DNA from 2 places in the Mediterraneibacter flintii genome. Region 1 is predicted to be linked to the other one. Evidence: predicted binding sites of a transcription regulator. Region 1 holds the regulator's gene; the other holds the start of a gene.
The links. Region 1 encodes Rex, which represses fermentation and respiration genes when NADH is low (regulators of the CRP and FNR family bind a similar motif). Its sites were predicted from a motif close to ATTGTTAANTANTTAACAAT; they were not measured.

Region 1 (6,553 bases):
CACATGAGTCAGATTGTACAGTATACATGGTGGATGGGGGAGGGGAATATGCTTTAATTGATACAGGAATTGGAATAGATTCAAATCGCATTTTACAGAATATTGATAAGGAAGGGATAGATATAAAAAAGATTTCAGCCATTTTATTGACACATGGCCATGGAGATCATTCCGGTGGGGCAGTTGCGTTGAGTCAAGCGTGCCATGCAAAAGTATATGCATTGGAAGAAACAGCAAATTACGTTTCGAGTGGAGATGTGGATAGTATTTCTATAAAAGAAGCAATTCAAGCCGGTGTGTTTGGAAAAGATTATATCTACCAAGCGTGTCCTGTAACTCCTCTTTTAGATAAGGAACATTTTATAATTGGGGACATTACATTACAAATACATCGAACAGAAGGACATTGTAGCGGACATGGTTGCTATGAAATGAATTTTAAAAATAAGAAAATTTTGTTTTCCGGAGATGCTATTTTCAACTATGGTATGATTTCTATGCAGTCTATATGGGACTGTGATTTACAAAAATATATTGAAACATGCAAAAAATTAGCGTATATACATCCTGATATTCTTCTTCCCTCCCATGGCACTTTTTTACTGGAAAAGGGATATACATATATTGATAAAGCTATGGAAACAATTCATACACTTGGAATCCCGAAAAACCTAATAAATATATAATATAAAGTTAACGAAGCAACAAGCAGTGCGAAAAGAACAGGCAAACTCTGTGGCATGCTCGCATGTAAACAGAAGTTTGTCTGCTTCTTTTCATTCGGCGACTGCCGATAGCGAAATGAAGCGTATGCAGAATTGAGCTAGCACTGCGGGAATTGGAAAAAGGGACGTGTGAAAGAGATGCTTTGCATCGTTCGTCAGGGCTTCGCCGAAATTCCTCACTCACGCAAAGCATCTCTTTCACACTCACACTTTCGCCAGCTTAAGTTTATAATTCGTAACAGAAAAAATCGGCTTCACACTTCTATGCATTTCCAATCGGAAGTAGTATAGATACTTCTAATTGGAGGGCTATAACAACGTGAAGCCGGTTCTGTTCTGTCTGAAATTGTGAATTTAATTGGGGAAGAACGTAAGCAGAAAGAGAAGGCAGTGCATAAGCAGGGAATTTTAAGCGGAGCGTGGTAGATACAGATTGTTCTGTTTGTTAAGTGAGAAGCATGGAGTTCCAATGGACGATATGCTTCTACACTGTTACAAACATTCAATCGGATTTACCACAGTGGAGCCCTGACCTGCGTTGCACTGCCTTCTCTTTTTGCGTACCATTCTTTACCAGTTTCCGCAGTGCCAGCTCAATTTCGCATACGCTTCATTTCGCTATCGGCAGTCGCCGAATGAAAAGAAACAGAAAGTCCCCTGCTTACATGCAAGCATGACGCAGAGCCCTTCTGTTCTTTTCGCACTGCTTGTTGCTTCGTTAAATTTATTCAGCTAAGGTTTCCCATTGTTCATATAGTTCTTCTAATTTACAATCGTTGCTGTGTCTTTCTTCGGAGAGTTCCTGGCAGCGAACGGAATTGGAGTATACTTCTTCCTGCGTCATTAGTTGATCGATTACCTGGTTTCGTTCTTCTAGAAGAGCGATTTGTTCTTCTGTCTTTTTTAAGGCATTTTTACGTTTCCGTTCTTTTGCCTGCAATTCTTTTTGTTCCTGCCAGCTTAACTTTGCATCGGAGGCAGGGACAGTAGTTGAGGCAGTGTCTGTGGGTAAAACGGCAGAAGAAGGGGCATATGCCGCGGTCAGTTCCTCTTTTTTTTCAAGATAATAATCATAATTTCCGATATAGTTTACAAATGTTTGATTTACAAGCTCTAAAATTCTGTTTGCGGTCTGATTGATAAAATAACGATCATGAGAAACATAGAGTACAGTGCCTGTATATTCGTTGAGAGCATGCTCCAGTATTTCCTTGGAAGTAATGTCTAGATGGTTGGTCGGCTCATCAAGAATAAGAAAATTTGCCTCTGACAACATAAGCTTTGCCAGAGAAACACGTCCCTTTTCTCCGCCGGATAACTTTCCGATGAGCTGAAAGACTTCATCTCCCGTAAATTGGAAAGCAGCGAGCGTGTTTCTTATTTGTGTATTGTTTAATGTCGGATAATCATCGGATATTTCATCAAATATTGTTTTGTCATCATGTAGGACATGGTGCTCCTGGTCGTAATATCCGATTTTTACTTTAGAACCAAGTGTGAAAGAACCAGCATCAGCCGAGATTACCTGGTTTAGTATTTTTAAAAGGGTTGTCTTTCCTGTGCCATTGTCACCGATGACAGCAACATGTTCACCGCGTTTGATTTCAAAGCTGACATCTTTAAAGAGCATCTTTGAATCAAATCCTTTGGAAAGCTGTTCTACAGTCAGTACATCATTGCCGCTGATGAAAGAAGGCTCTAATGTAAGATGCATTTCTGACACAGTTTCGGAAGGTTTTTCGACAGGAGATATTTTTTCCAGCATTTTTTCACGGCTTTCAGCACGTTTAATAGATTTTTCCCGATTAAAGGAACGGAGCTTTTCTATAACGGCCTGTTGGTGCTTTATTTCTCTTTGCTGGTTTAAATATTCTTTTAGCTGCGCGTCGCGGATTTGCTGCTTTTTCTCTGCGTAAGCTTTATAGTTTCCCGAATACATGCGTATATGCCCCTGTTCGATCTCAATAACCTTTGTCACAACTCGGTTTAAGAAGAAGCGGTCATGGGAGACAATAAATACAGCGCCTGTATAATTTAAAAGATACGTTTCAAGCCAGGAAATAGAGTGTAAATCCAGGTGGTTGGTAGGCTCATCTAGCAGTAAAATATCCGGCTGTGTAAGTAAGAGTTTTCCGAGAGAAACACGGGTTTTCTGTCCTCCGGAGAGAGTGTCTGTCCGTTTGGAAAAATCAGATTCCTGAAATCCAAGGCCTTTAAGAACTCCGGTAATTTCACTTTCATAGGCATATCCATTCATAGCTTCAAATGTGGACATCAGGCGGTTATAGGTTTCCAAACGTTCTTTTAATGCCTCTTTGCCTAGATTTTTTAATTCCAGCTCAATGGAACGAATTTGCTGTTCCATCTCTATAAGCTGGGATTTCGCTGTCTTTAATTCTTCATAAACAGTATTTCCTAAGGAGAGATTCTGATGCTGTGCAAGATACCCGATTGTTTTTCCCTTTGCAAGAATTACTTCTCCGCCATCGGACGGTTCTTCCCCCATGATCATCTTGAAAATAGTGGATTTGCCGGCGCCGTTGATGCCGACAAGGGCTGCCTTTTCCCTGTCCTCTATATGAAAAGAGCCATCCTGTACAATCAGATGTTCTCCGAATGATTTATTGATATTATGACATGCGAGTATCATGGAAATCCTCCTGAACGATTTTATAAGTCTGTGAATACTGGAATACAAAGAATTATCCTTCATATTATGACTTTGCATACGTAATCAATTATATCGAAAAACAAAGAAAATACAACTATAATTTGACATCATATTGACATTTTTATATAATAGGGCGTAGATAAAGTTTGGAGGGCGATGACTGTGGAAGAAAGAGGAATATCCCGTGCAGTGATTGGAAGACTGCCAAGATATTACAGATATTTAGGAGAATTGCTGGAAGCGGGAGTAGAAAGAATCTCTTCAAGTGATTTGAGTAAGAAGATGCGTGTGACGGCGTCGCAGATAAGACAAGATTTAAATAACTTTGGAGGGTTTGGACAACAGGGATACGGCTATAACGTAAAATATCTTTATACAGAGATAGGAAAGATACTAGGGCTCAACAGAGAGCACCCGATTATTATTATAGGAGCAGGAAACTTAGGACAGGCGCTTGCGAATTATGCTTCTTTTGAAAAAAGTGGATTTACTTTGAAAGGTCTTTTTGATGTGAATCCTCGCTTGGAAGGGGTTTCTATTCGTGGAATTCCGGTTCGAATGATGGATGATCTGGAAGAATTTCTTCAGAAAAATGAGATCGAAATTGCAATTTTAACGTTGCCTAAGTCTAAAGCGATTGAAGTGGCAGAACTGGTAATTGAGAATGGCATTCGGGCAATCTGGAATTTTGCGCATACAGATTTAAATCTTCCGGAAGATGTAATTGTGGAAAACGTACATCTTTCAGACAGTCTGATGAAGCTTTCTTATAATATCAGCCGTTATAATGAAGAGCATCAGAAATAACAGCGCCGGTACCGGCAGAGACGTGTAATCAGGATTTCCTTTTTACACGTTCTTTCATTTTTATGAGCAGGGAAGCTTGAAGCTGAAATATTTTCAAGAAAGAGAGGAAAAATTTATGCGGTATCTTCCAGATGGGGTGTGGATGCAGAAGGCAGATACACATACCATAGAAAATATTGGGATTCCATCGATGGTACTGATGGAGCGCGCGGCATTAAAGACGGTAGAGATTATGGAAAGGGAACAAATAAATCTACACAACGCATTGCTCGTGTGCGGAAGTGGGAATAACGGTGGAGACGGCTTTGCGATAGCACGGCTTTTAATGGAAAAAGGTTATACTCCTGCCGTTGTATTTGCAGGAAAAGAGCAGTCGTTAAGTGCACAATGCCGCTTGCAAAAAGAAATTATTGAAAAGCTGGGAATTGTGCCATGCACAGAAATTTTACCAGATGAATATACTGTTGTAATAGATGCGCTTTTTGGCGTGGGGCTAAGCAGAGAGATACAAGGGCATTATGCAGAAATAATAGAACAGATGAATCAGATACAGGCAGAAAAGGTTGCTGTTGATATTCCCTCGGGTATTCATGCAGGTAATGGCCGCGTGATGGGAACGGCATTTCAGGCAGAATTGACGGTTACATTTGCATGTGAGAAGCTTGGGTGTGTCTTATATCCGGGAAAAAATTATGCGGGAAAAGTAATTCCGGCAGAAATTGGAATCTGTACAGAAATTTTTAAGGAAGCTTCTTCTATGTGTTTTGCGTATGAACGGGACGATCTCTATAAAAACCTTCCGAAACGAAAAGCAGATTCCCATAAAGGAACCTATGGGAAAGTTCTTATGATTGCAGGAAGTAAAGGAATGGCAGGAGCAGCGTATCTGGCGGCAAAAGCTGCTTATACTGCGGGCGCTGGTCTGGTGCAGATTTATACTGTCCAGGACAACCAGGTGATCCTGCAGCAGCTTGTGCCGGAGGCAATTATCGAGGTCTATAGAGAGTATGATAAAGAACAGTTGGAGAGACTATTAGAATGGGCAGATATTGTGTGTATCGGCTGCGGTATAGGACAGAGCAAAACAGCTTCCTCCATTTTGACAGAGACATTAAAGCAAGTGAAGGTTCCCTGTATCATTGATGCAGACGGGTTGAATCTGTTAAGCCGTCATATGGAACTTTTAAAGGACGGAAAAGGGGCTTGGATACTCACACCACATATGAAAGAGATGTCGCGTCTTACAGGACGTAGTATAGAAGAGTGGAAAGAAAATCGTCTGGAAGGACTTGTTGCTTTTACACAGAAATATCCCGTAGTATGTGCGCTCAAAGACAGCAGAACGGTCGTGTCTGCCGAAGGGAAACAGTTGTTTGTAAACACAGCGGGAAGCAGTGCGATGGCAAAAGCCGGTTCCGGTGATGTGCTTGCAGGGACGATCACTGGACTGACTGCCCAGGGGCTGTCCCCTTATGAGGGATGTATTCTGGGGGTATATCTTCACGCCTGCGGAGGAGAGGAAGCAGCAAAAGAAAAAGGGGAATACAGTGTGCTGGCAGAAGATTTGATATGCGGTATACAGAGATGCCTGAAAAATGCGAAGGAGAGAAAATAATTATGAAATCATACAGCAGAGTATGTGCAGATATAAATTTGGATGCAGTTGCCTACAATATGGAGCAGATGAAAAACAGAATCGGTCAGGAAGCCAGACTTGTGGCAGTTTTAAAGACAGACGGATATGGACATGGAGCAGTTCCGATTGCGGAAATGTTAGAGGAAACGGAGTATGTATGGGGATATGCGACTGCATCATTAGAGGAAGCAGTTCTTTTGAAAAAGGAAGGGATAAGGAAACCAGTATTGGTTTTAGGCTGCGTTTTCCCAGAGCAATATGAGGAAATGATTCGCAACGAAATTCGGGCTACAGTATACACAGAAGAAAGTGCGGCGGCAATGGCAAGGATGGCAGTGAAAATGGGAAAAACAGCCTATTTTCATGTAAAAATAGATACCGGTATGGGACGGATTGGTTTTCCAGTCTGCAAAGAAAGCGTAGAACAGATTGCATGTATCAGCTCTTATGAGAATGTCTGTCTGGAAGGAATGTTTACTCATTTTGCGAAAGCAGATGAGACAGATAAAACGTATACGTTGGAACAGCACGAGAAATTTCAGTGGATGAAGCGCAAAATGGAAGAAAAGAATATTGACATACAGTATTATGACTGTGATAATAGTGCAGGAATCATTGATTTGCCTGCTATGCGGCATGATTTAGCAAGAGCAGGCATTGCCATGTATGGTCTGTACCCTTCAAAAGAAGTAAAAAAAGAAACAGTAAAATTGA
Region 2 (6,553 bases), 1.9 Mb from region 1:
TACTACATGTTCCATATATTCCTCCCGGAACAGCTTAAGCGTACTCATAACAGGAAGCGCAGCACTCTTTCCAAGACCGCACAACGCCGTCTCTGTTATCGTCGTCGCCAGCTCTTCCAGAAGATCCAGATCCTCTACTTTGCCATTTCCTGCCACGATTCTCTCCAGAATCTCCAACATGCGTTTGGTTCCTTCCCTGCATGGAACGCATTTTCCACAGCTTTCATTCTGTGTAAAATTCATAAAGAATCTTGCCACCTCTACCATACAGGTATGGTTATCCATAACAACAAGTCCTCCTGACCCGATCATGGCACCCATTTTTTTCAGAGAGTCAAAATCCAGGTTTACATCTAAATGCGGAGTAATCAGACAGCCGCCGGACGGGCCGCCTATCTGCACCGCCTTGAATTCTCCATCCCCTTTGATTCCACCGCCAATGTCATAAATGACTTCGCGCAGTGTCGTTCCCATTGGCACTTCAATCAGTCCCGTATGCTTTACACTTCCTGTCAGGGCAAATGCCTTTGTACCCGGGCTATTCTCCGGCCCAATGCTCTTAAACCAGTCAGCACCCTCCAATATAATCATCGGCACATTCGCAAAGGTCTCCACATTATTCAAAACGGTTGGCTTACCAAACAAGCCCTGCTCTACTGTACGCGGCGGTTTTACACGCGGCATACCTCTGTTTCCTTCAATGGAGGCCGTCAATGCACTTCCTTCGCCACAGACAAATGCGCCTGCTCCGCGGTTGATATGTAAGTGGAAGCTAAAATCCGTTCCCAGGATATGCTCTCCTAAAAGACCACATTCCTCCGCCTGGGAGATGGCAAGTTTCAAACGGTTGATGGCAAGCGGATATTCCGCGCGCACATAAATATATCCTTCTCTTGCTCCCACCGCATAGGCTCCAATCATCATTCCCTCTATCATCTTATGCGGATCGCCTTCCATGATACTTCTGTCCATGAAAGCTCCCGGGTCTCCCTCGTCCCCGTTACAGACAACATAACGTGTCTTTTCCTTCTGTCTTGCCACCTGAGACCATTTGTATCCAGTTGGGAAGCCGCCGCCCCCACGTCCACGGAGATTGGAATCGGAGATTTCTTTTATCACTTCCTCCGGTGTCATTTCAAACAACACCTTCTCCAATGCCTTATAACCACCTGTGGAAATATATTCCTGAATATGCTCTGCGTCGATGTGCCCACAGTTTCTCAAAACATTTCTAGTCTGTTTCTTGTAAAATGGAATGTCTTCCTGACGTTTATATTCGATTCCGTCCTGCTTAAAAAGAAGATGGCGAATGGGCTCTCCTTTTTCGATCGTTCTGTGAAAAATTTCGTCACAGTCCTCCAACTGTACCTTTGTATAAAGAATTCCCTGCGGTTCGATCCGCATCAAAGGCCCCATCTCACAAAAGCCATGACAACCGCTTTTTTTCACACCGATTTCCCCGTCTTTATGTATCTCTTTCTTTCCATGCGCTATCTCTGGCCCAAAATGCACTTCCACATCTGGATTGTCCTTCACCAGCTCGCACATTCTCTCAAAAATTTTACCAGAACCACCTGCCAGGCATCCTGTACCGGCACAAATCAATATTCTGCATCTGCTGTTTTCTATCTGCGCTTTTGAGGTCTGACAGACCTGTTCAAGCATCTCTCTGTTTTCAATCCTTTCCATAAGCTCAAGCTCCTCTCAATTCATGAATCAACTCTGCTGCCGCGTCCGGAGTCATAGCCGGATATACCTTATCATTGACCGTCAATACCGGCGCCAGCCCGCAGGCTCCCAGGCAAGATACTGTCTCTAAGGTAAACATCATATCGTCTGTTGTGGCTTTCTCGCTGGATAGTCCCAGCTCACTATAGAGCCGTTCTAATATAGGGATAGATTTACGTACATGACATGCCGTCCCATCACAGACTTTAATAATGTATTTCCCTTTAGGTTCGAAGGAAAAATTTTCGTAAAACGTTGCGACACTGTATGCTTTCGCTTCATTAATCCCAAGCTTTCCTGCTACATAATCCAAAAGCTCCGGCGGTAGATAACGATATTCTGCCTGAATATCCTGAATAATAGGAATGAGAGATGCCTGTTCGGCTCCATGTTCCGCAATAATCTCATCCGTTTTTTCATAATATGTCTGGTCTAACATTGGAATCCCTCCTTAATTTTATACGTTATAGTTAAAAAATTATCAATTAAAAATAATTATATGGTAAAACTATATAATATTCAACAATTTTCATGTATTTTTTATAGTACATTCTTACTACTATTTCTGATTTCTTTTACTTCCAGTCCTTCCTTCTGTAAGAATTGTAAAAAAAGATTCTCTATTTTCTCCTCTGTATATTTAGAAGTAATGCTAAAATAAAACGCATCCTCATAAGAACAGGAACACATTTGTATCCTGTCTGTACTTGCCATAGCCCCAAATCTTCTGATATATGGCTTATAACTTTCCTGCATCTTTATTATTCCCATATTGGAGAATACTCCTGTTACATTTTTGCTACCAAGCTTTGTTCCCCATTTCAGAAAAATATCTTTTATTTTTAGTGGAATGATCCGAAGTAATATATTCTTTTCTAATTTCACATATCGATTCATTCTAGCCGCAACCTGTTCTTTCCGTAAGTCTTGTATGAACCGGCGTTTTACATGGTGCAGCACATTCATAAAGGAAGTTCCTTCTCGGAACCGATACTCTATTTCCATCCATCCAAAAAAGTTCGCCATTGATTCCGATGGATAAAATTTTCTCAAGTTAATAGGTATCATCAACACAATCGGTCTTCTTTTCTGCTTTGTATGCAAAGACATCGCAATTGCCTGTAAAAAGGCAGCCGTCAGATATGCTGTAATCGAAGCTCTGTACTCCCTTGCTTTGCTTAAAAGCTGTTCAGATGACACTGTATATTCGTGAACCCGCATTTTTCCATCCTGCATTTTATCCTCTGTAATTTGAACAGCATGTTCACTCTTTTTTGTCTGTTTTTCCTGTTTTTCAGAAGAATAATATTTTGAAAAGCTATCTTCCTCCTGTTGCTCTACAGAAGGATATATGTATCTCTCCCCTGGTAGATGATGCACAATTTCTAAATATTCTCGCACTATCGCACAGAGAAAGGCAATAGCACCTGTCCCATCTGTCAAAGCATGGAAAATTTCAAGATGAATCTCACATTTACCATATATGATCTGATACAGCAGTGTTTCTTCCTCTTTTATATAAAGTGCCTGGCACGGGGTGTCATCCATCTTGCGTATAACCGGAGGCATCTCTGTTTTTTCAAAATAAAACCAGAAGTTTCCTCTTTTCAGCACGCACTGAAACATAGGATAGTGACGTACTGCCGCATTTACCGCTTTTCTTAGCGCAGCCTCTTCTATTTCCTCGGTCAGCACGCAAGAAATCTGAAATACACGGCTATCATTTTTATCTGTAGCCGCCGGAAATGCCAGTGCCGCATTATCCAATTTTCTCCTTTTCTCCTTCATTTTTCATTCCTCCTTTAAAAAAGTACAAATCAAATGCAGGCTTTCCTTTACATATATATTTTTGATTCCCAATGCAAAATACCCATGGATAGCATCTGGTATGCGTTTTATCTCCACCTGATTTCCTGCCTCTTTTAGTCTTTGTCCGTATCGCTCTCCTTCGTCCCGCAGAGGATCCAATTCCGCTGTCAGAATCAATGTTCTTGGCAGTCCTCTTACGTCTTTTGCAAGTAGCGGTGCAAAATACGGATTTTCCCGATCTTTTGCTTCCTTTTGATATAAATTCAAATAAGTTTCCATCTTTTCCGCTGTCAAAAGATATTCTTTTCCATTTTCTTCTACAGATAGAAATGGAGAAGTATCTGTATAGTCATTCCAAACTGCCGGATAAATGAGTATCTGACGTTTAGGCATAAAATCTCCTTTCTCTTTTGCCATTAATGTAAGCGCTGCTGTCAGATTTCCTCCAGCACTGTCTCCAATTACAGTAATATCTTCTGGCTTTACATTTTCCAAAAGTTTTCCGCAAAATAATGCCTCTGCCGCAGTATAACAGTCTTGCAGCGGAACCGGAAACCGAAACTCTGGTGCACGCCTGTATCCCACGGAAATCACTAACTGCTGCGTAGAATATGCCATCTGCATACAGATCCGTTCATAAGTTTCTATACTTTCATTCACCCAGCCTCCTCCATGTAAAAACAAGATTACTTTTCCCGCATACTTTTCTCCAATTTTTTCCATGTCCTTAGAAGCAAAGTAGAGCCTTACCGGAATTTTATAATCTCCATTATAAATTTCCCGATCCAGCTTTTTGGCGATCACCCGAATGGGATCTAATTTTTTTAACTCCGTAATTTTTCTTGCAGTTTCTACGCTCCATTCTGTACTTTCATAAGATAAAATTTGCAGTATTCTTTTTGTCAATTTATTCATTTTTTCTCCTAACATTCCTACACACTTATAGGGTATAAATATAAACAGGATCCATCAAATATAATGAATCCTGCTTCTGTCAAATCTATCCTGCTGCGGACGTTCTTCCGCAGGATACCCAAACACAAACACTGAAAACGCACTTAAACTTTCGGGTATCTCCAGTATTTCTTCCACCTTTTTCATCCGTTCCTTGCGAGGCGCAATACCAAGCCATACGCCCCCTAAACCCAAGGCATCTGCCTCCAGCCACATATTTTCCTGGGCAATACTCATATCGATCTGCGCATAATCCGGAAGTTTTGTATCTCTCCGGTAAACAGATACTATCACTGCTGGAGCTTCTGCCGCACATCCTGCATACGGGCTTACCTCCGATAATTGCACCATTTTCTCCTTATCCGTCACTACATAAAATTCCCATGGTTGCTGGTTTTTTGCAGACGGCGCCGCCATTGCTGCCCTTAATAGCTGTTCGATTTTCTCCGGCTCTACTGCCTGTTTTTGGTACTTTCTTACGCTAATTCTATGAAAAATTTCTTTCACCGCTTACACACCTCCATCTTTATTTCTGGTAAAAGTGAACATAAAACTCGGTTCTGATAGAATTCACTTTCTGTCAGTCCACATTCTCCTATTTCTCTTGGGTTTTCCACACCTCTTTTCCTGTCTCCGTGATAATCAGATCCTCCAGATATAACAGGAATACGTCCTTGATAACGTTGTATCACTTCCCAGTATATCTCTTCCTTTATTTAATTCCCTTGAATTCAAGCTTTCATTGAAGTAACCAAATCATTTACCAGATAAGTATAGACTATAATCCTAATTTCGCCCTGCCGATGGATTTCATGGAGCGTCTCTGCTGCGGCTTTATTCAGGAAAGCGACAGTACAATATCATTTTTTGCCATAAACTTCGCTTCACTCCAGTCCTTTACATATTCTTTTTCTATTATTAGGTTCAAATCATAAAATGGCGTTTCTGGCACTCTATTACAATTATATGCGCGTATCTCTCAAAGGATTATTATCCACCCATAATGTAAGAAAAATACCCTAAAACACTTGAAAATCAAGCATTTCAGGGTATCTAACAAGAGGCGCAGACCGGATTTGAACCGGTGAATCAGGGTGTTGCAGACCCACGCCTTACCACTTGGCTACTGCGCCTGAGTATGAGCACTTAGTGTCTATTTTTTAGGCACTTACGTGTGCACTACATCGTCACGTCAGTGAGATTTCTCAAACTTACCGGACAATAATGACTCCGACGGGAATCGAACCCGTGTTACCGCCGTGAAAGGGCGATGTCTTAACCGCTTGACCACGGAGCCTTAAAACGGTCACCACTTTCGTAGTGACCGTTTTTTATATTAGCATATATACTTCTCTTTTGCAAGCCCTTTTTTCTAAGTTTCTCTTAAAAATGCAACAGGTCAGCCAAAGCAACTTGGATTAGCCGCTACACGGCTTCTCTTTCTGTTTCTTATTCATGGCGATCCAGATACATAGACATTACAAGGCCTGTTTCTGCGTCAAAATCTATTTCACAGCCATTGAAATAGCTGTCGGCTGCATACCAGTTATACATATGCATATAGTCTCCTTCGTAGACATCCTCACAGGATCCATAAGCGGCTGTCACATCCTCCTTCGTGCTTCCTATCTGAATACCTCCTGGGAAAATAACTGTCATTCCTCCGTTTTCCACGCCATAGTCATCTACGGAAATTCCACCGATCAAGCAGTCTTTTAATTCCTTCGCTTCACCGGAGGTATTGATAACGTCAACCATAATTTCATTTCCATTTGCATCCATAAAATATGCCAATTCATATTCGTCTGCATTCACCACATAATTTTCCGGCGTATAGCTGCTGTTCAAGGTCAATCCTGCTGCTTCTATATCTGCAAATTCACATGGAAGTGTAATAACTGTATCATTGATCTGAACCGTATAACTGTCCCAGCTTTCTCCAAGCTCCTCACTTTGTTTAGCCGCTGACGCCTTTTTTCCGGTATCTTTGTTATCTTCCTTAACATCTTTGCCCGCATCAGAATCAGAAACTGCCTCTTTCGCCTCATCTGGAACAGTAATT

Region 2: a site for Rex is predicted at 2,195-2,214, ahead of ACZ5C4_RS00985 (complex I 24 kDa subunit family protein). Genes of this name have one in related genera too.

Annotation. Positions count from the first base shown of each region.
Region 1 is NZ_AP031405.1:2,076,346-2,082,898, reverse strand. Features, by position in the region: gene ACZ5C4_RS09855 (MBL fold metallo-hydrolase) at 1-686, shown strand, start outside; gene abc-f (ribosomal protection-like ABC-F family protein) at 1,450-3,375, opposite strand; gene ACZ5C4_RS09845 (redox-sensing transcriptional repressor Rex) at 3,559-4,203, shown strand; gene ACZ5C4_RS09840 (NAD(P)H-hydrate dehydratase) at 4,319-5,818, shown strand; gene alr (alanine racemase) at 5,821-6,553, shown strand, end outside.
Region 2 is NZ_AP031405.1:204,303-210,855, reverse strand. Features, by position in the region: gene nuoF (NADH-quinone oxidoreductase subunit NuoF) at 1-1,689, opposite strand, end outside; gene ACZ5C4_RS00985 (complex I 24 kDa subunit family protein) at 1,694-2,167, opposite strand; gene ACZ5C4_RS00980 (phthiocerol/phthiodiolone dimycocerosyl transferase family protein) at 2,269-3,516, opposite strand; gene ACZ5C4_RS00975 (alpha/beta hydrolase) at 3,520-4,452, opposite strand; gene ACZ5C4_RS00970 (nitroreductase family protein) at 4,507-4,998, opposite strand; tRNA gene ACZ5C4_RS00965 (tRNA-Cys) at 5,553-5,624, opposite strand; tRNA gene ACZ5C4_RS00960 (tRNA-Glu) at 5,717-5,788, opposite strand; gene ACZ5C4_RS00955 (DUF6612 family protein) at 5,941-6,553, opposite strand, start outside.